Regions from separate parts of the Vreelandella sp. 21 genome, predicted to be linked through region 3. Evidence: predicted binding sites of a transcription regulator. Region 3 holds the regulator's gene; each other region holds the start of a gene.
The links. The regulator FliA, encoded in region 3, starts transcription of late flagellar genes. The targets are predictions, from matches to a motif close to CTAAAGTTNNNNNNNNNNCNGCCGATA.
Positions count from the first base shown of each region.

Region 1 (7,373 bases), 810 kb from region 3:
TCAGCCTGCTGGGCTTTATTATCGGCATTTGGGCAGATGGTTTCGACAAGCTGCAGTTGGTGCCTTTGCTGGTGATTACCCCGCTGACGTTTTTGGGCGGCAGCTTCTATTCTATTGATATGCTGCCGCCGTTTTGGCAAACCGTTACGTTGGCCAATCCTGTGGTCTACTTGGTCAGTGGGTTCCGTTGGAGCTTCTACGGCATTAGCGATGTCAGTTTAGCGGCCAGCGTGGCGATGATCCTGCTCTTCCTGGCCGCTAGCCTTGCCACCATTGCCTGGATTTTCCGCACCGGTTATCGCTTAAAGCCCTAAACCTGCGGATTGCTTGTTGAGCGGTTCTTTGCCAACACCGCTCTTTTGATAACTTGTTTTTTAATCAATCGTTCTTAGATACATCGTTCTTAGCTAAACCGCTCTTAAATAAAAGGTAACTCCCGCTTATGCCGCTACTGCAAAGTATTGTGCACCGCCTTGATCCATCATTAGATGGTGAACGTTTGACCGTCACGGCGGCACCTGCGTCAACACCCGCGGCCCACGATGACCCTGTGATGGCAAGCTTGGTGAATTCGCTAAATGACACCTACAACACCAAAGCCAAAGGGTGGGGGCGATTTGCTGAGCAGGGCGAGCAGGCTGGTCCGTTGGTAGCCTGGCTGCGGGCATATATGGCAGAAGAGCAGGATTTCACCCAGCTTTCTATTGCTATTGCAGAACGCTTGGCGCAAACACTGCAAGAGCAGCTCTCCGTTAGCGGCTACTTAGTGTTCGCACATCTACGACAGGGCGATACCGAGACACTGTTTTTAGGCTTAGTTCATCAGCGGGAAGGTATTGGCATTAACGCAGAGCACCAAGCAGTGCCCGCCGCGCAGCTTAATACCAGCCAGCTCACCTTGGCAGCACGGGTAAACCTTACCCAGTGGCAGAGCGATTCTGAAAGCGCACAATATGTGTCGTTTTTAAAAGACCGCGGCGGCAAAAAGCTAGCCGATGGTTTGATAGCGCTGTTGGGAATGGAAGAGGGCATTGATGCTCCCGCCGAAACCCGCACGCTGCTGAAAGCTTTCAGTGATTACGTCGAAAAAGAGGACTACGACGACGAAGCCAGCCGAGAAAAAACCGACACCCTGGTCGACTACGCCAATGAGCAGCTGCGCCGTGGCGAGCCAATGACGTTAGAAGAGCTTTCGGGGCTGGTGGACGAAAAGCAGCCCAAAGCGTTTTACGACCATATCCGTAATGCTGACTACGGCCTTTCTCCAGAGATCCCGCCGGACAAGCGCACCATCAGTCAGTTCCGCCGTTTTACCGGACGTGCTGGGGGCGTATCGATCAGTTTTGACTCCCACCTGCTCGGGTCCAGCATTGAGTACGATGAAAACCAGGATCGCCTGATTATCAAGCAAGTGCCCAAGCAGCTAAAAGAGCAGTTGGCGAAGCGTAAGGAGTGATTAGTAAATCGTGATTGGTGAATAGCGATTGGTGAATAGCGATTGGTGAATAGTGAGTAGTAGAGGGTGGGCGCTTAGGCGTAAAGGGCACTAAGTGCCATATCGCCAGTCGAAGTGGCAGGTTTATTAACAGGAGAGAAACCGTGCTGGATGCCATTAGCAATTTCTTCCAACGCGCGCTGGCAGAACCTGAGCAGCGTGATAATCAAACCCTGACGCTAGAACTCGCAACGGCGGCGCTGCTCTGTGAAGTCATGCGTGCCGACTACGATAAAAGCGATGCTGAACGCGCCGCGCTCAAGCAGATGCTCATCAACCGCTACCACTTAAGCGAAAGCGACGTTAACGAGTTAATGACGTTGGCGGAAGCAGAAGTAGATGATGCCGTCGATCATTACCAGTTTGTCAGCCTGATAAAAGAGCACTACGGTTATGAGCAGCGCTGCGAGTTGGTAGCGTTAATGTGGCAGCTTGCTTGGGCAGACGGCAGTATCGACCCACTCGAAGAGCACCGTATCCGGCGGCTGGCAGATCTCCTGCACGTCAGCCATAGCGACTTTATTCGCAGCAAGCTAGAAAGTACGCCCCACTCTGAATAATGCCCCCAGGATAGACGCTAAACCATAGGAAGGGAGCGCTGACACGTCAATGAATGATAGGCAGGATGCATCGAACTTAACCGAACTGATTAACACCATGGAGCGAATGGAGCGTGAAAAAGCCAAGGTAAGCGTAGACGACGTGGTTCACGCGGTGGGCAGGCGTTCATTTGGGCCTCTATTGTTGGTCGCCGGGCTGATTACGCTCGCGCCAATCATCGGTGATATTCCCGGTATGCCAACGCTTATGGCGGCGTTGGTGTTGCTCACGTCCGTTCAGTTATTAATCGGCAGGGAAACTTTCTGGTTACCTAAATGGCTGGTAAAACGCTCGATTTCCCGAAACAAATTCGATAAAGCTATTCACTACATGAAAAAGCCCGCCACGTGGATTGATAGCTTACTAGGTGTGCGCCTAGCGTGGATGACTGGCTATATCGGGATACGCGTCACCGCCGTGATGTGCCTGCTTATCGCGCTAGCCATGCCGCCGATGGAGTTTATTCCGTTTAGCGCCAACGGTGCGGGCCTAGCGCTGACACTGTTCGGTTTAGGATTAGTGGCCAGAGACGGCATTATGCTCTCGCTGGGTTTTCTACTCACCGGGGTCACCTTTACGGTTGTGCTGATCAACGTGCTATAAGTTCGTGTACGATCATCCTAGCGCCGCCTAAGCTGGCGGCTTTTTAAAAGGAGCAAGCACTCACCATGTCTGATCCAGCACCGTCTGAGTCATCATCGAAATCACCATCGCCGCATTCAGCACTGCCGCCTGCGCCCAAAACGCCCCGTGAACAATCCCCCTGGGAGCGGCGGATTGAAACGGCGCTTTGGAATTCGCGCTTTCTGGTAATGCTGGCGGTAGTGCCAAGCCTGTTGGGCTCACTAATGCTGTTTATTGTCGGCACGCTGGATATTTTAACCGTGGTGGGTGACGTACTGCGCTACTACCTGATTGATAGCTCTCAGGATATCCACGACACCCTGGTGCCAGACATCATCATCGCCGTTGATGTGTATTTAATAGCGATTGTGCTGCTAATCTTCGGGCTAGGTATCTATCGGCTGTTTGTTTCCCGTATCGATCAGGCGGAAGTGCGTTATCCCAAGCACCCGTTTAACGTAGGCTCACTGGATCAACTCAAGGACAAAATTGCCCGCGTGGTGATTCTGGCGGTGATTATTGAGTTTTTCCGCGCCGTGGTGGATATCCGTTTCACAACGCCACTGGAAGCCATCTATCTCGCGCTTTCGGTGCTGGCGCTGGCCGCAGCGCTTTATTTTATGAGTCTAGGGCATAAGGATGAGTAGAGAAGCGTCGTTTCACTGTTCATATTCTCAATGGCCACACTAGTAGTAGCTGCTGGCACGGTTTAAGAGAGCGATTTAATGCCCACCAAGGGTAAATTACGCAAACATAACCAATCACTGCTAGTCTAGAGGTGTTATTTCAAGGTGTTGCTTTCTTTGGAGCAAGCCTTTAAACGCAAAAGCAAGGAGTGCCGTTATGCGTAACATTATCTACATTATTGGTCTAATCGTTGTTGTGCTGTTTATTCTATCGCTGCTTGGACTGCGCTAAGCACATCACGCCAATAGAAAAGCGCCCGCAGCTCTTTTTTCAAGGGGCTGCGGGCGCTTTGTATTTAAAACGTCGTATTTAGAGCGTCGTATTTAGAACGTGCAGAGCAAAGCAAACGCGATTACGCGCAGTCGGCAGCACCCTGACCAAACATATCAAACATTAGCTCCCGTCCCATAGACGTCAGTACGAAGCGGTCGTAATCATTAAATTTAGCGGCACCGCTCTCTTCAAGCACCCGTTGGCATGTTTTCCAACTAGGGCAATGCCCCTTCAAATGAGCCAGCTCGCGTCGGGCAAGGCCACGCTGCGGCAAGGTAATGGTTTCTAGCACATGGCCGTTATCGTAAAGCAGCTCGGCAACGGTAGAAAGGCAGTGGCGTAGGCTGCGCTGCACATGATAAGCGGCAGACGCTACGGTGGATGCGGGTTGTGACACCTCGGAAGGCATAAGTCGTTCTCCTGCAAACAGCCCCAAAATGGGCTTGTTGCAGTGCATTATAAAGCAATGCGAGTGTTAGACCAAGGTCTATAGTTCGTTAGTGTCAAAGCAACCGTCGACCTTTTCCTGACATATTCCTGTCATCTAGATAATTCACCATGTAAGTCACTAGAGAATACGCAGAAAAGTGTTAATCCCGATGGATGGCATTATGCTTTTTTGAGCTTTGTACAGGCGCCATCTTTTACAATTCATTACCTTTTCGTACGTAAAAAAAGCCAAATAGGCTCAAGTCTGGGCTTTAATGGTCGATAGTATTCAATAATAAATCACATTCTTACGTATGAGCAGCGCTAGCGTATTGGGCGTTTTTAAAAAAAGGGCAGTAACTTATGGCTTCCATTTCATCACTCGGAATTGGCTCAGGACTCGACCTCAACGGCTTGCTGGATCAACTGCAAGATGCTGAGCGAGGGAAGCTGAAGCCTATAGAGCGTCAACTGGAAACCCAGCAGACCAAGATTTCTGCTTATGGTCAGCTGCAAAGTGCGCTTTCCAAATTTCAAACTGCATCAGCTGAGTTAAACGACAGTGCGCTTTACGAAAGCCTTTCCACGAATGTGGGAGGCGATGCAATTACTGCCACGGCAGACGGCGAAGCGCAGCCCGGTAGTTATAACGTCACCGTTGATACACTCGCTACCCGTGGCACACTGGCTTCTAAAGGTGTTGATAAACTGGACGCGCCGCTAACGACCACTGAGCAAACGTTAACCTTCACATTCGGAGACGGGGCCAGTAAAGACGTCACCATCGGTGCGAATAGCAGCCTGGAAGATATTCGCGATGCGATTAATGCCAGTGAGGATTCAGGCGTTAACGCCACTATTGTGAACGACGGCACCAACTATCGGCTGGCGCTTAGTTCCAGCGAAACCGGTGCGGATGCCTCTATTACCGGCTTTAGCTTTTCCGATGCAGGCACAGCGCCTTTCTCCGCCGACACCGATAACACCCTACAAGCAGGCACCGATGCCGCGTTGACGGTGAATGGCATTGCTATTACCAGCCCTACCAATCAGGTTGAAGGGGCGATTCAAGGCGTGACGCTTAATCTTCAAGAAGAGGGCGATAGCACCGTGGCAGTCGAGCAGAATACACGCGCTGTTCGTGAAGCGATTACGGGCTTTGTCGATGCCTATAACGACCTCAAGGGCACCATCGGCGAGCTGACCAGTTTCAATGCGGAAACCGGCGTGGCAGGCGAGCTTAACGGCGATAATACGGTGCGCACTGTGGAGTCTCGCATGCGCAGCATATTAAGTGGCGGTATCGAAGGTGAGTTCTCAATGCTCAGCGATATCGGTATTTCGCTACAGCGCGACGGCACGCTTTCTATTGATGAAAGCGAACTGGATAACGCCATTGCCAATAACCAGGATGCGCTCTCGGCGTTTTTCGCCGGTGACGCCGACGATTCAGGTATGGCAGGCCAGTTAAACCAAGGCCTAGATCAGTTATTAGGCACTAACGGGGCTGTGAAAGGAGCTATTACCGGAGCGGAAAATCGTGTGGAGTCCCTTGTAGAGCGCTACACTCGTACAGAACAAACCATTGAGAAGACCATTTCCCGATACCGTACCCAGTTCGGCCAGTTAGATAGCATGATTGCCCAGATGAACCAAACCAGCAGCTATCTAACCCAGCAGTTTGATGCCCTTGACGCTCAACTTGGGCGTAAATAGTCGCTAACGTATTTTAGTGATTGTTGAATGTCTGCACTAACGCCTGCTTCCTGCAGGCGTTTTTATTAGAAAATCCTCATTTCTAGTAAAAAAGTATGAAAAGCGGCGAAGGCGTGAAAAGGCGCTAAAGTTGCACGCTTTTCTGCCGATAAACTTACATTAAATGAACGGGCGTGTGCATGCGCGCCTGGGTATTGTGGTTTAGCCTTTTGCACTGAGGAACACCCCCGCATGGCGACGATAACCTCTCTTGGCGTTGGTTCTGGCCTTGATCTCACTGGTTTGCTTGATCAGCTTCAAGCGGCTGAGCGGGGCAAACTCGCGCCAATTACGCTTCAAAAGAAACAGCAGCAGGCAAAAATTTCTGCTTTCGGTCAACTTCAAACCTCGCTGAACGCGTTTCAAGATGCGGTCGCCAAAATCAATGACCCCAAGCTCTACCAAAGCCTTTCCGCCAATGTGCGTGGCACTGGTGGTGGAGAAGCTATTAAAGCGACTGCTGCCGCTGATGCGCTGCCGGGCAGCTATCGGGTAGAAGTCAGCCAACTGGCCACCTCTGGCACGCTGGCTTCAAGCCGGGTAGATACCAAAGACCAAGCGCTCGACCTACAAGGGGCGACCGCGCTGCAGCTGACCTTTGGCGATGGTGAGACCGTCGATATCAACATCGTAGAAGGCAGTAGCCTTGCTGATATGCGTGATGCCATTAACGCTGATAAAGAAGCCGGTGTGAACGCCACGATTATCAATGATGGCACGGGCTACCGGCTGGCACTTAGCTCTAAAACCACTGGCGCAGACGCTTCTATTGAAAGCTTTAGTTTTGTTGATGCCGGTGGCGCCGAGGTGCCAGGCCCCTTTGCTGAAGATGCGACAACAAAGCGCCCAGGGGAGAATGCCGCGCTTACGGTTAATGGCATTGCGATTAGTAGTGCGGAAAATAGTATTGAAGGCGCTATTCAAGGCGTAACGCTCAACCTCACGGATCTCAACATTGCCGAGGGCGAAACGGCTTCCAGTACTATTAATATTGAGCGCGATACGCTAAAGCAGCGCGAAGCGATTAATGGCTTTGTAAAAGCGTTTAACGACCTAAAAGGCACCATTGGCAAACTCACCAGCTTTACCGGCGATAGCGAAACCGCTGGCGAGCTAGTGGGCGACAATACCGTGCGTACTATCGAATCCCGGCTGCGTAGCGTGCTAACCGGCGGAGTAGAAGGCGGTGAGTTATCGACCCTTAACCAACTAGGCATCACTCTGCAACGAGATGGCAAGCTCAAGGTCGATGACGATGTGCTAAACGATCTAGTCGCCAATAATCCTCAAGCCCTCAATGACTTTTTTGCTGGTGAAAAAGAGGGTGACGGTATGGCGGGTAAGTTAAACACCACCATCGAACAGATGCTGGGCAATAACGGCGTAGTCAAACTGGCGATTAGCGGCGCGGAAAACCGTGTTAAAAGCTTGGACGACCGTTTCGAGCGTATGGAAAAAACCATTGAAGGCACCATCTCCCGTTACCGCACCCAGTTCGGTCAGCTAGATG
Region 1 is NZ_CP194673.1:3,374,921-3,382,293, reverse strand. Features, by position in the region: gene ACN06F_RS15440 (ABC transporter permease) at 1-314, shown strand, start outside; gene yejK (nucleoid-associated protein YejK) at 443-1,456, shown strand; gene ACN06F_RS15430 (TerB family tellurite resistance protein) at 1,600-2,055, shown strand; gene ACN06F_RS15425 (exopolysaccharide biosynthesis protein) at 2,105-2,698, shown strand; gene ACN06F_RS15420 (YqhA family protein) at 2,764-3,366, shown strand; gene ACN06F_RS15415 (hypothetical protein) at 3,759-4,088, opposite strand; gene fliD (flagellar filament capping protein FliD) at 4,472-5,824, shown strand; gene fliD (flagellar filament capping protein FliD) at 6,056-7,373, shown strand, end outside.
Region 1: a site for FliA is predicted at 4,367-4,393, ahead of fliD (flagellar filament capping protein FliD). Genes of this name have one in related genera too.

Region 2 (7,373 bases), 1.4 Mb from region 3:
CTGGGGATTCCAGCGGCGGCTCGCAAGGCGTAGCAGGTTGGCTGATGCAGCAGCCTTTCGGGCGATGGTTAGTTGGCGGGGTTGGTTTAATTTTGATAGGTGTTGGTATTGCCCATGCAATCAAAGGCTACAAAGCAAAATTCGATAAACACTTTGCGATGCCACCACAAACTCAACAATGGGCCTACCCCATCTGTCGATTCGGCTTAGTGATTCGCGGTCTCGTCTTCGTGATCGTGGGCAGCTTTTTTATCATCGCAGCCTACCAAATTAACCCTAATCAAGCAGGTGGTATGGGAGAAGTGTTCAGCACGCTGCGAAGCCAACCTTTCGGTCAGTGGTTGCTTGCCTTTGTCGCACTTGGACTCTTTGCGTTTGGTCTCTACAGCCTTTTAGCGGCCGTCTATCGTCGCATTAATACTGAAATGTAGAGACATAAGATGCTTTCAACAACACGGACTAAACAGTGGTTTGAGCGCATCAATGGCTCGAAAAACATGCTGTGGCTACTCGGCACTCTATCTTTTTTAGAAACCATTATTTTGCCAATTCCCATCGAGCTGGTGTTGATCCCACTCATGGCGATTAACCAGCAGCGCATTTGGGCAATGGCCACCGCGACGACCCTTGGCTGCCTGATAGCTTCCATTGTGGGCTATGCTGTCGGCATGGTGCTGTACCAATCCATAGGCACATGGTTTATCGAATTTATGGGTATGGAGCAGAGTTATCAGTCGTTCCAAACATTCTTCGAGCAGTACGGTTTTGCAGCGATTTTGGCTATTGGCATACTGCCGATCCCGTTTCAGGTGGCAATGATTACCGCCGGGCTTTCCGGCTATCCGATTATGTTATTTGTGCTGGCTGCCCTGCTAGCCCGTGGGCTTCGCTATTTCGGCCTTGCTTGGCTGGTACACCGCTTTGGCAACCGCGTAGAACTTATGTGGAAGCGTCACGCGCTTAAAACCAGCCTCGCGCTAGGTATGGTGGTACTGGTGGTGGTCGTCGGATTACAGTCGCTGGCTGGGTTAGTAATATCGCATTAATCGCTAAACCGTAGGCCTTCTTCATTCCTCAACTGCCAGACTAGGCCTTATCGCTATTATCCAGCGGTAATGTGCCGTACTCTTTCACCGGCTGAATAGCAAAGTTGCTGCGAATATCGCTCACTCCAGGTAAGCGCAGCAACGTCCCCGTTAAAAACGCCTCGTACGCAGCCAAGCTAGGCACTACCACCTGTAGCAGAAAATCCGATTCACCAGACACCAAATGCGCAGTGACCACTTCCGGCAGTTTAACCACGGCTTCTCGAAAGGCATTAGCTTGCTCTTCATGGTGGCGTTCTACCTTAATGCCCACAAACACCGTTAACTCCAGCCCGACGCTTCGACGATCAAGCTCCGCGTGATAGCCACGAATAATGCCGCTTGCTTCCAAGCGTCGCACCCGGCGTAAACAGGGAGACGGCGACAAATTTACTTTCTCTGCGAGCTCCACATTGGTTAAGCGAGCATCCCCCTGTAGCAACGCAAGAATGCGCCGGTCGGTAGCATCTAACTGACCACTTGGCATAAGTAAGCATTTCTCCACTCTTAGTTGGCACAAAATACCAATAACTGATGTTCCATGAGCGCAAATGGCAAGAAATCACTCATCAGTTTAACGGTACCATGCCCTTTATGAAGTCACTACGTGCAATTTTGAGGGAGCGGCCATGGAAATCGGTCTTTTTATTAGTGCATTAGCCATTGTTTACCTGATTCCAGGCCCAGATATGCTGTTGGTGCTACATACCAGCAGTACGCTGGGCCGTGGGCATGGATTAGCCACAGCGCTAGGGTTAGCCATCGCCCGAGGGCTGCATGTGGCGTTAGCCGGTTTGGGCCTGGCCGCCCTATTTGTCGCCGCTCCGTGGCTTTTTGATGCTGTTCGTTATCTCGGTGCTGCCTACTTGATTTGGGTGGGCGTACAGCTGATTCGTACTAAACGGAGCACCGATACTAACCACCCGCAAGCATCGCTCACCGGTAGCTATTACCTAGCCTGGAGACGGGGTCTTTTAACGAACCTACTGAACCCAAAATCGCTGCTGTTTTGTTCGGTGTTATTACCCCAGTTCGTTCACACCCAACAGGGTGACGTTGCGCTCCAATTTACTCTATTGGGGGCTGTGCTAGTGGGCGTGGGGCTTGTGTACGATGCGCTATATGCCTGCTTGGGAGCGCGGATGCAACGCTGGTTTGCCAGCCATCAAAAAAGGCAAACCCTGCAACGCTGGGTATTTGGAACACTCATTATTGGCTTTGCCCTAAGGTTAGCCTCTTAAACTTAATCAGCAAAAAGCCTGCCTAGGCTGCGTTAATATTTTAAATACCATAATCTCGTTCGACTTTGGCAATGCGCGTCTTAAAGTGCTGGTACCACTGCTGATGGCCTAGTCGCTGAGCTTCCTGATGCTCAGCGTGGGCTTTCCACGCTTTTATTGAGGCCAAATCAGCCCAGTATGACACCGTCACTCCCACCTCATTTCGGGCAGACTCTACCCCCAAGAATCCCGGCTGCTGTGCTGCAAGTTCAACCATTCTTGTCGCCATTGCGTCATAGCCATTATCGATCTCGGTGCGTTGTGAGGTAAAAATAACCGCGTAGTAAGGCGGCTCGGGCGTATTAGCAATACTAGGCATAGCAGCACCACCTTGATTCGTATTGGTTACGGCATCAGTCATTTACAAAAACCTGTTACAAAGAAGCACTACACAGAGCTATTGCACATAATAACCACTGACTCGCCACTCACCATCTTCAAGATGAGGTGTTATGGTTTCTATTCCTCTCGCTTTATTTTCAAACCGAGTATGGAAGATAAAAACCATGTAGTCGCCATCTGGTGCACCCGGCATTGATCGATAGTGAGAGACTTGCACTTTCCGACGTGATTCAACCGCGCCAAACTCATTGCGTGCTAACTCAATGATACGTCTAAGCATGCTAGGCGATAGCGGCGTTTTTAGTAGCGGCGATGAACTCTCCCAAGCTTGTTCAACCTCACCATTATCAATTGATTCTAACCACGCTAGCGCCGCTGCTTCTGCCGTATTAGCAGACGCCTGAGCATAGGTGACTAGGCTAAGCAGCATCGCAGCGAGAAGGTAAGCAGGTGATTTGGGCATGGCTGACTCTTGTGGCGGCTTGTTGGCTTTTAAATCTTAAGTGATTATCGGACGATGACCGAATTTCTTTAACAACAATATTCCCCTCGCTTCTAAAACCTTGCCCGCTCGTTTACTATGCGCCACCCCAATATTTTAGCGCCCACCATTAGGCTACTATGTCCGCCAATCTGTCCTCCAACGCACTCTATACCGATCTATCTGGCTACTACGATTTGATGTGCGTCGATATCGACTATCAAGAGCAAAGCAACGCCATTCGTCGACTCCATCAGATTTTCGGCAACGGCGGGCATGTGCACCTTGATTTAGCCTGTGGCACGGGCCCTCATGTCCGCCATTTTATTGATTTTGGTTATCTCAGTAGTGGTCTTGATATTAACCAACCCATGCTGGATATCGCCGCCAAGCGTTGCCCAGAAGCGCTTTTTTCACGGCAAGATATGAGTGCGTTCGAAGCCAGCGAACCCCTCGATTTGATCACCTGCTTTTTGTACTCGATCCACTACAACGATGGGATTGAAAAGCTAAAAGGGTGTATTTCCAGCGCCCATCGCGCACTAACACAGGGCGGCGTTTTCTATTTTAACGTGGTAGATAAAAACAAAATCAATAATGATTTATGTGTTAAACACAGTGCCAGACAAGATGACAATGTCTTCACGTTCCGCTCGGGTTGGCACTACGGCGGGCACGGCGAAAAGCAATCGCTTAGGCTGAGCATTGAAAAAACCAGCGCAGGCGCCACGCAAGTCTGGAACGACGAGCATCCGATGGTAGCGGTCAGCTTTACGGAATTAACCGCCCTACTGGCGCCTTATTTTGAGGTGCATGTATTTGAGCACAACTATCAGACCATTACCCCTTGGGATAACCTTTCAGGCAATGCGATTTTCGTCTGCGTGAAGCGTTAGCGTCGATAAGGCAGAGAGGCCTTGCACTACCTCTCCTACCGTTACCGTGTGACATAAAGCGTGTGAACTTAAGACTCAGAACCTGCGTCGTTCGAGCCAGGCCGTAGCTGGCGTTGAATACCGAGTAAGAAATTACGCAGCATTTGATCTTTACACTCACGGTAATTTTTATGGCTTGGCTTACGGAAAAAGGCGCTGAGTTCATGGTGGCTCAGCGGTAAGCCCACCAGTTCAAACACTGCCAAGATATCGTCTGCTTTTAAATTCAGTGCAATGCGCAGCTTCTGGAACACCATATTATTGTTTAGTTGTGCTTCAGGCGCAGGCTGCGGGCCTTCACGCTTGCCACGTTTAAAGCTGATAAAGCCATTCAGAAACGCCGCCAACTCTCTATTTTTCATCGTGACAAAAGCGTCATCTTCGTCTTTTTTCAGCCAAGCAGTGACCTGCGCTTGACTCACACTGACGTCAGCCAGTGAGAAGATGTCCACGATGGTGCTGTCTTTTAAATCAAAGGTGTAGCGGATGCGGCGAAAAATATCATTATTCGTCAAAATAGGCTTCCTAGTTGGTCGTTAGCGTTTCAAGCAGCTGATCGATTTCTGCTTTCAGCTCATCATCTTCAATGCCTTCGGCGCTGGCTTTCGCATGTTGCAATCTTTCGATGGCGTCATCCGTTTGACCTAACTGTACTTGCAACGTTGCCATGGAGAAACCGATAGAGGCCATATGGTCTTTCGAGTTCTTAGCAATGGCTTTCTCAAGTGCCTTTTGGTAAATCGGCAGCGCATCCTCTAACTCTTCGGTAAAGTCGGCCAAGGTTTCCCACTGCTCTGGGTGGTCTTTATCGGTGTTTTCGTTATCGGTGCAAATCGCCTGCAACTCGGCATAGAGCGGATCAAACGCTTCTCTGTCATCTTTAGCCGCAGCTTTCATTAGCCGTTCAGCTAGTTCATAAACCGCTTTATATATTTTGGTGTTAATCATTACCAACCACCTTCCTTTCATTAAAACAAACAACAAAATCAACCAACAAGCCGACTTATCTAGGTATCTTCGATAAAAACCATGGAAGCCAGCTTGATAGTTAAAAGTCACGGTAGCGGTATTCCACCATAATCACGCTATTATAGCCTTTGATAGCGCACCACCGGGTGATCATTTTACAGCTTTCGATATCAGCAAGGTGGCTTTTCGCTTCTTGCCGACACTTCCCGCCATCAGCCAATACTTGGCCGAAATTGACCGCTTTTAGACCGCGCAAGGTATCGTTGGCTGAAATGGGAATAGCTAATCTGTAGCCTCACTTCAACACGATGAGATTAGCCATGACCCAGTCTAAAACCGCTCTGCTATTAATTGACGTTCAAGCCTCCTTCCCCGCCCGCGATTATTGGGTAGAATCTCTGGCACAAGCATGGCGCCTCAAGCAACGGGCGGTGCTAGACGCGGCGCAGGCAAATAACATACCTGTTGTGCGCATTTTTCATGAAGCACCCGGTAGCCAAGGCGCTTTTGACCCCGCTAATGGCCTAATTCGCCCGCTTGATGGTTTTGACGATGAAGCGGCGGTGACCTTCCATAAGCGTGTTCATAATGCATTCAGCGATACGGAGCTTGAAAATTGGTTACGCGAACGCGACATTACGCAACTTGCGATTAGCGGTATTCGCACAGAACAATGCTGTGAGACAACCACCCGGATAGCGTCAGATTTAGGTTTTAGCGTTGATTTTGTCAGCGATGCAACGCTAACGTTCCCTATGACGCGTAACGGCATTACATGGTCAGCTGATGATATTAAGGCACGTACCGAACTAGTACTTGAAGAGCGTTTTGCGCGTATTATCAGCACACAAGACTTGATCAATGAGTGGCAAAACACGCGTGAGTGAAGAGCAACAAAACAGTCAACCGCTCCCCAAAAGAGCCAACACCTTGCGGATTGCGGTATTGATGATGCCTGGCCAAGTGCCGCTTGACTTGGTCGGGCCTCTTCAGGTCTTGCAGTGCGCCGACCGGCTTTCAATAGATGTTGAGGTTTGCTATGTCGGCCCAAAGACCGCTATGCCATGGTTAGGCCCGCTGACGCTTAGCGGCATTGACCCGTTACCGGAACAGCTTCCCCCTCAACACCTACTGCTAATTCCAGGACAGTATCGCAATAGCGTTGAGCCATTGGCGCAGCAAGAGTGTGTTAGTTGGCTTAAGGCAAACGCATGCTATGCGGACACACTGATGACAGTTTGCTCTGGAACGCTGTTACTAGCTGACGCAGGCTTGCTGGAGGGGCGACGCTGCACCACGCATCACACATTAATCGAGCAGTTACAGACCAAAGCGCCAAAGGCCAAGGTGCAAAGCGATTGTATTTTTATTGAAGATGGCCGCTATTTAACCAGCGCTGGGATTTCAACCGGTATAGATACCATGCTCTACTGGCTTACCCGCGCTTGCGGCCATTCATTGGCGCTAGCGGTGGCGCGAGAGATGGTGCTATATCTCCGCCGCAGTGGACAGGAGCCCCAGTTGGGAGCCTGGCTTGAGGGCCGCAATCATGTGGATGAACGGCTGCATCGCGTTCAAGATGCAATATGTGCCGCCCCCTCGCAAACCTGGCGTATTGAAACATTAGCGACTCAAGCAGCCATGAGTGAGCGCCATTTTCGACGTCGGTTCAAAAGCCTCACCGGCATGCTGGTGGGTGAATACATTATGGGGTTGCGCCTGCAACGCGCTAAAACATTAATGACCGAGACGCCATGGACGCTAGCAAGGGTTGCCGAAGCATCCGGTTTCGGTGATGAACGGCAACTAAGGCGTATCTGGGCTCGCCATGAGAAAGTACCACCAAGCGTATGGCGCCGGGCCAGTTCTCAAAAGCTGCTGGATTGAGACAATACGAGCTACCATTAGGAAAACATATCGCTGGTTGCCCCCATGACCGATCTTATCTTGCCAAGCAACGCTAATTATCTCAATTTTTGGCATCGCCTACCTGATCAGCGATTAGCCCCGTGGGTACAGTGCCTTTGGTCAATGGGTGGCTCAGGGGATGTTGCTGAACCCAGAACCGAAAAATTCTATCCCGATGCCGGCGCTAGTCTCAGTATCAAGCTTGATAGCTCTCACCCCATCATCACGCTCTGTTTTAACAGGCGCACGTTAATAGAAACACTCGACGCCCACACTCCATGCCTGGGGATTCGCTTTAAAGCAGCAGGCGTTCACTGCCTGTTAGGCTTGCTACCCGAAGCATTCGCAGATAAACCGCAGCGCTTAGATAACG
Region 2 is NZ_CP194673.1:1,561,110-1,568,482, reverse strand. Features, by position in the region: gene ACN06F_RS07310 (DUF1206 domain-containing protein) at 1-431, shown strand, start outside; gene ACN06F_RS07305 (YqaA family protein) at 441-1,046, shown strand; gene ACN06F_RS07300 (Lrp/AsnC family transcriptional regulator) at 1,087-1,572, opposite strand; gene ACN06F_RS07295 (LysE family translocator) at 1,715-2,326, shown strand; gene ACN06F_RS07290 (antibiotic biosynthesis monooxygenase family protein) at 2,367-2,684, opposite strand; gene ACN06F_RS07285 (DUF4019 domain-containing protein) at 2,763-3,170, opposite strand; gene ACN06F_RS07280 (class I SAM-dependent DNA methyltransferase) at 3,341-4,084, shown strand; gene ACN06F_RS07275 (DUF1456 family protein) at 4,153-4,638, opposite strand; gene ACN06F_RS07270 (tetratricopeptide repeat protein) at 4,649-5,071, opposite strand; gene ACN06F_RS07265 (hypothetical protein) at 5,172-5,348, opposite strand; gene ACN06F_RS07260 (isochorismatase family protein) at 5,413-5,979, shown strand; gene ACN06F_RS07255 (GlxA family transcriptional regulator) at 5,954-6,979, shown strand; gene ACN06F_RS07250 (helix-turn-helix domain-containing protein) at 7,025-7,373, shown strand, end outside.
Region 2: a site for FliA is predicted at 3,216-3,242, ahead of ACN06F_RS07285 (DUF4019 domain-containing protein). Genes of this name have one in related genera too.

Region 3 (7,373 bases):
GGAAAACCACCACCACTGCGAAACTAGCAGCACGTTTCGTGATGCGCCACGGTACGCGCCCTGTGGCCCTTGTCACCACTGATAGCTTTCGTATTGGTGCCCACGAACAGCTACGAATTTATGCCCGCCTGCTTGATACCCCCATGTATGCCTTAGACGCCGAGCAACCGATTGATGAGCTGGTCGGACGATTGCAGGGTAAACAGTGGGTGATTATCGACACCGTCGGTATGAGTCAGCGTGACCAGCGTGTGATTGAGCAAATTGCCCATTTGCAGGGTGGGCAAGCGTCCGTCCGCTTAGTGCTGCTGTTGAATGCAGCTAGCCAGCCTGAAACATTGGAAGAGGTCGTGTTGCGCTATCGCCAAGCCGCACGGGCGGCTGGCGCTGAGTTAGATGATTGCATTATTACCAAGCAGGACGAAGCTGGCCGGTTAGCCCCCGTGCTAGATATTGTCATACGCCATGGCTTGCGGGTGTTATTTGGTTCGTACGGGCAACGTGTTCCAGAAGATATGGCGGTTGCGAACCCTGCTGCGCTGATCGATCAAGCGCTTAATACCCCATTGGGAAGGGTGCGTGAAGGGCGATCTTCGACCTCCGCTTCGCAGCCTCACTCGGTGAGTCTGCCGCGCTGGTCGCGAGACGTGCTGGGGCAAGGGCGCCGCCTCAGCTCTGTGCTGACGCGGCTGCGTGAAAGGATTATTGGGTTTTCAGCGTTAGAGTCGGTATGGGATATCGCCTCCTTACCGGGCGTGGTGCAAGACAAACGCTTGGATGCACTACTGGCTAGCGAGCCCTGCGCGGATAAGGGGCTGGGCATGGCATGGTCTCCCCGCCGTAATGAGCGAGGCTGTGACTGGTCGATGCCCGATCTTGGGCTAGACGCCGATGGCGGTTGGCTAGCGCTAACCAGCCTACAGCACCGTCAGCCCGCAGGCTGGCAATCACGGCTGCTGCGCCAGGGCGAAACGCTGGGGGCCGCCGTACATCTGCTCCCCGTATTTCCCGACCCCGCCACGTTAGCGTGGCTAGAAGCCCAACACTTGACCTGGATCACGCTAGTAGCTGCCACTCAGCGGGTATACTGTCAGGGCGAGCGTTATGTCCTGCGCCAGCTGTTCACAGATAGCCCGCTCACAGATCACACTGATCTGCGTTTTCGTGGGCAAACAGTGCAGCTGTGGCATACCCATATTGCTGTAGAGGACGCCGCTGGTACACCGCTGTTGGCATGGGTTGGTGAAGTTCGCGATCCAGAAAATGGCAAACGCATCGCGCGCCGCTACTGGTTAACGCCTGCCCGATTAGGTGCAGATGTGCGTTCGCTTCTGGTTATCCAACTGCAAAGCGAAGGGGTGTCTAGCCTAACCAAACGCGCTTGGCAGCAGTTGAAAGATGCGGATGATGGCGAAGTAAGCACGGAGGTTCGCTTATTGATGGCCAGCGGTATCGCCGCAGCAGCGGGACACTTAGATATCGCCAATGATGACGCTGCGATAGCACTGCGTTCCGATTTGCTAAGGTTATTGGGCACCACGCGTAAGCGGCGCGACACGGCGATGCTAGATGCGCTTGTTCACGCGTTTATGGCCCGTGACGCCATTCGTCAACTCAGCAGCGTTAGCCGTGAGGGGCTGGTATGAGTGCCCAGGATCAGGCAGCGGGCCTGCGCAAGTGGGCAGATTTACAGCGCCAGCAGCGCCAAGCAGAGTCAGTTGAAAGTGACCCCACGGGAGACGAACTTACGGCTGAGTCACTGACCGCTATGACCGACTCTTTGACGGTGCCGCCAACTGCTGCCCAAACGCAAACCACTGCACCGCCCTCGGTGCCGCAAAAGCCGCTTATCGTGATCGGTATGCCTAACGGTGGCGATCAGCAGGTGGCAAGAGTAAAAGGGCGCCTAGCCCAATGGTCTGTGCTGGGGCGACGTTGGGCTGGCGACCCGGATGATTGGGATATTCACATCGTCAATGCGGATGCCGCTAATCTTGGCCAACTGAAAGAGCGCTTTCCGCGTTGGGCGCTATGGATTAATAGCGATGCCGATGCTTTCGCACAGATGTATCGCTCGCTTCGGCAAGTGCAGGAGAACGGTGGCCCTAGGCAGCTGTTAGCACTGCACGAGCCAAACTTGCCGCGCAGAGGTCTGCTCGATAACCTGCGCGAAGCAGCCAGCTATTACTTGGATATAGAGCTTTTACTGCTGGCGCGATGACGCTAGCCTGACGCCATGTGGCCGTGCTTTAACAGTGGCTATCAAGCGTCTCTATAAGGAATAAAAATGTCTATGCTCGCTGGTTTCAAGAAGCGTTATTACAACACGATAGTTACGCACATAGTTTTAACATAATGGGCTATTTTGAGATCGCTAGCTTCAAGGTTGATAACTTCAAAACCGTGTTGGTGATGGCGCTAAGCGCCATCACCATGAGTGTTTATGCCGCTACGGGCAGTTGGAGTAGTGAGGTGCCTAGCGTACTGGTCGCGATGAGTGACCGAGCTGTCAGCAGCCAGCCCATTCAACCACCGGCAGGGGCGCAGGTAGAGCATGCTGCGATAGAGCGTATTCATTGGCGTTTTCAAATGCCGGTTAATGCGCCGGTTAATGCGTGGCTATGCCACCCTGAGCAGTGTGTTCCTTTGACTGCTATGCGAGGTTCAACCACTGCGTTAGCCGGTAAACAGGTCAGTGGGCCGCTGTACTTTCGTTTTGCGTTGACGCCGGGCCAGCGCCCGGTACGGGTGCAGGAACTACAAGTGATTGTGAATTACCAGTGAACAGAGTTCAGCCGTGAGGCACGAGGATGTATACAGCACAAGGCAGGATTAAACAGAGCGAGCTGTTAACCCAATACATGCCACTGGTAAGACGTCAGGCCTTAACGCTGCAGGTAAGACTACCCGCAAGTATTGAGTTGGATGATCTTATTCAAGCCGGCATGGTGGGCTTATTAGAGGCACTAGGGCGTTTTGATGCGACCCAGGGGGCAACGTTCGCCACGTTTGCAAGTCAGCGTATTCGCGGTGCCATGATGGATGAGCTGCGAACACGTGACTGGTTGCCGCGTAGTGTACGCCGCTCTGCCAGAGCTGTGGATGATGCGGTGCGTCGTCTTGAGCAGCAGTTAGGGCGCCCGCCGGAAGAGGGTGAAATCGCGCGTGACCTGGATATGCCGCTTAGTGAGTATCAGCAATTGCTCAACGATACGAACAGTGGCCAGTTGTTGCCCTTTGAAGAGCTGGTGGCCGAAGGGGCCGAGTCTGCGAAAGAGGAAGCCACTAACCTGCCCTTCGAACAGTTGTTAGATAAACAGCAGCGTCAGTCGTTAATTGATGCGATCGATGCCTTACCTGAACGTGAAAAACTACTGATGGCGTTGTATTACCAAGAAGAGCTGAACCTTAAAGAAGTCGGGGCGGTGCTGGGTGTGACTGAATCCCGTGTCTCCCAGCTTCACAGCCAAGCGATTAGCAGGCTTCGCGCTCGCTTATATGACACCACCTAACGCTACTATCAATCACGAATAACCGGCGAGGAGCCGTTGATGAACCCATCTACGCTGATCGGTATTTTTGCCAGCATGCTTTTGCTGGTAAGCGTGCTGTTTTTTACTGCAGAGTCGCCAGAAAGCTTTATCAACTTGCCGGGGCTAGCCATTGTGGTGACGGGCACCTTGGCGGCTACCTTTATTAGTTATCCGCTGAAAGAAGTGCTACGCGTGGTGCGCCTGGTGGGGTTGGTGTTTCGGCGTGAAAACACCTATGTGCGAGATGATATCAACGAACTGGTTTCCATGGCACGGCTGTGGTTCAAAGGCGATGTCAGGGCGGTTGAGAAGGAGCTAGAGCATACCCGTAACCCCTTTTTGCGCACCGGGATTCAACTGGTGATTGCTAACACGAAAGAGGACGAAATTTTCGATATGCTGCGCTGGCGAATCGCACGATTAAAGGCGCGGGAGCATGCTGAGGCGCAGATATTTCGTACCATGGCCACCTATGCGCCCGCGTTTGGCATGATTGGCACCTTGGTGGGGCTGGTCAATATGCTGGAAGTGATGGATGCAGGTGACCTTGACGTTATTGGCCCGCGCATGGCGGTGGCTCTGCTGACAACGTTCTACGGTATTCTGCTCGCCAACCTGGTGTTCAAACCGATTGCCGTCAAGCTAGAGCGGCGCACGGAAGAGCGACTTATCACCATGAACATGGTGCTGGAGGGCATTTCGCTAATTACTAAACGGCGGCTGCCTTCTTTTATTGAAGAAACGCTCAACTCCTTTGTGGCTAATTATCATGACGAGATCCGTGATGCCTCTGTAAAACCGCGGCCAACAGTTAGTTCTGCGGCAAAAGGATAGCGCTATGCTAGATCGTGATTCACGGCACGCACTGGAATTGCCCACTGTGTCAGGGGAGGGCGATGAAGGTTGGCTAACGAGCTATTTAGACGTATTAACGCTGTTAATCACGCTGTTTGTCTTACTGCTTGCATTGACCCCGCCGGGGGGAGGGGAAGCCTTTGATCGCGATAGAATGCGTTCTGCAAGTGCTATCACCTCGCTTCCGTTGGCCAGCTTAGCAACCGGTATTCATCCACAACACAGCGGGCTAAAGCCGCGAATGACGGAGCTTAATATCCCAGGGGTTAGTGTCTCTCAAGGTGAAGAAGGTGTTACGCTGCGTATCGACGACAGCTTGCTTTTCCCTAGCGGTGACGCCGTACTAACGCCCCAGGGGCAAGATGTGTTAGAAAGCCTTCTGGCAGTGTTAGCATCCTTTGAGGGTCAAATTTCAGTAGAAGGGCATACGGATAATGTTCCCATTGCTACCTCTCGCTTCCCCTCAAATTGGGATCTCTCGGTAGGGCGCGCCATTGCGGTGGTCCGGCATCTTGAGCGCCAGGGAGTTGCTATTTCACGTATGCGGGCAGTCGGTTACGCCGATACCCAACCCATGGAAAGTAACGCAACACCGGAAGGTAGATCTGCCAACCGGCGCGTTGAACTGTTGCTAAGGCAGCAGACTGAGGGGTAAAGAGATTTCTTGAGGCCATCTCTGTGTTGAAGCATCACTCGCTACTACAGTCGTTCGGTGCATTACTGGTGCTCGATGCTGACTGCCGGCGCATACAGGCGTTTAGTAGCAACTTTGTTGAATTGCTGAGAATAAGCCTTCGTGAGGGGTGTCTCCCAACGCTCTCCAGCGTTCTAGGCAAGCGCTTAAGCCAGCGCGTACGCTACGAGCTACAAGGTCAGCAGCGTTTGCCGGGGCCGCTCACCTTTAAGTGTCCCGCTCGATCAACCCGTTTCCAGTTACATGCTTACCGTGCCGGTGCGCATGTGTTAGTTGAGATAGAGCCCCTTCATACCCTCGGTAAGCAGCGTCTACTTGGCACGGTGAACGAACGCCTGATGCGTTTAGCGGAAGCGACACATCAAGAAGAACTGCTTGATTATCTGGTGATAGCCGTTCAAGAATTAACCGGGCATGACCGGGTATCTGTATGCCATTTCGATAGTGATTGGCATGGGTTAATCGTGGCCGAGTCGTTAGCTAAGGGGCGCGTTCAGCCCGATACCGAGTTGCCGGTAGTTCGTTTACCTGCCTTGTTAGGGCAACGCTTTCCCGCCAAGGACTTCCCTATCGCACTACGGCGAGCCTATGAGCGCCATCCGGTGCGGCTGATCCAGGATGTCGCAGCACCCTGTGAGCACTTACTGCCGACGAGTGTGGCGGTAGATGTAAGTGATTGCTTCTTGCGCGCTCCGGCCCCTGAGCGGCAACAGTACTTACAACGACTTGGCGTACGCGGTGCACTAAGCGTGGCCATGCAGGGAGATACCGGCCTTTGGGGGCTGCTATTCTGCCACTCGGCAGCGGCTTACCCTGTAGCGCCGCCCGTACGAGATGCGGTACGTACCTTGGTGCAAATGGCTACGCAGCGGCTGTTACTGCTGAGAGCTCGCCAAGAAGCGCGCTATTTGCAGCGTGTACAAGATAGCCTGGTGCTTTCAAGCAATAATCGCTTAAAGCCTCAGGGGCCTTATCAGCTGTTTACGGAGCATGCCGAGACATGGAAGTCGCTCTTTCGTGCCAATGGCGTTGCGTTATGGGTGAAAGGCAGTATCTATCAATCAGGCAATACGCCCAAGCCAGAAACGATCAGCCAGTTGGCCACACGAATTGAAAAAGCCCATATCCATAGTGGGCCATGGTGTACCCAAGAGACAGCCAAAGAGCCGCTAACGTCCTCTTTAGACATGTTAGAGCAGAGTGGTGTGCTCGCCGTGCCGCTGCCTACTAACCCTGTTCAGCGCGGCTGGCTGATGTTTTTTCGCCCTGAACAAGTGGAGACGCTCTACTGGGCGATGCAGCCCTCTTCTGCATCACTACCGCCTATGATGATGTCGCCTTCTGACGCGTGGTGCGAGGAGGTCACAGGAAAAAGCGAAGCCTGGCAACGGGTTGAGCGGCTAGCCGCGATTGATCTGGGGGAAGATTTGACGCTGGCCATTTCGGCTTATGAGATCAGCACGCTCAATATGCACCTGGAGCGCGAGCGTAAAGCGCTGGCAGAAGCGAATCAACGGTTAGAACAGTTGGCACATTTTGACCCACTTACTCAGGTGTGGAACCGCTACCGCATCGAGCAGGCTATTGATGCAGAGCTGGTAGCAGCAAAACGCTATGGGGCGGCTTTCGCGCTGTTGTTATTTGACGTCGACTATTTTAAACAGATCAATGACACCCTAGGCCATAGCGTGGGCGACGATGTGCTGATTTCGCTAGCACGCATGGTGGAAAGCTCACTGCGGGGCTGTGATCATTTGGGGCGCTGGGGAGGGGAAGAGTTTGTGGTATTGGCGACCCACTCCAGTATGGAGGCCGCAGAAGGGCTTGCTGAACGCTTGCGTGGTTTAGTGGCAACGCTACAGGTGAAGGGCTTGGGCCAAGCGATAACGGTCAGCATCGGTGTCGCAGTATGGCAGCCCGATGATAGCTGCAAAACCATTATCGCCCGGGCCGATGCTGCGATGTACCGAGCTAAACGTAATGGGCGTAACCGCGTTGAAATCGCCGAAAAAAGCGTGCAGTGATACGCGGCATCATTGGTCGTCGGCGCGGCCGCATAAGCGCTGTATTCTCGCTATGGCGTCATCAGCACCATCAAGACTAAAGGTCATATACCAAGGCTCACTATCTTGTTGATCGAAACCGATAAACAGCTGTTCTCCTTGGCTCATTTGCGCCATTAATGTTTGCAGGTCGCTCAGGTAGAAGTGCGCATAAAACCCATCATCGCCTCGCTCGGTAATAAACTCGGCCATGGTATCGATGATCGGTGTGTCATCCACTCGGATCCT
Region 3 is NZ_CP194673.1:135,133-142,505, forward strand. Features, by position in the region: gene flhF (flagellar biosynthesis protein FlhF) at 1-1,646, shown strand, start outside; gene ACN06F_RS00620 (hypothetical protein) at 1,643-2,221, shown strand; gene ACN06F_RS00625 (flagellar protein FlhE) at 2,356-2,784, shown strand; gene ACN06F_RS00630 (RNA polymerase sigma factor FliA) at 2,811-3,512, shown strand; gene ACN06F_RS00635 (motility protein A) at 3,552-4,367, shown strand; gene ACN06F_RS00640 (OmpA/MotB family protein) at 4,372-5,043, shown strand; gene ACN06F_RS00645 (diguanylate cyclase) at 5,067-7,106, shown strand; gene ACN06F_RS00650 (hypothetical protein) at 7,116-7,373, opposite strand, start outside.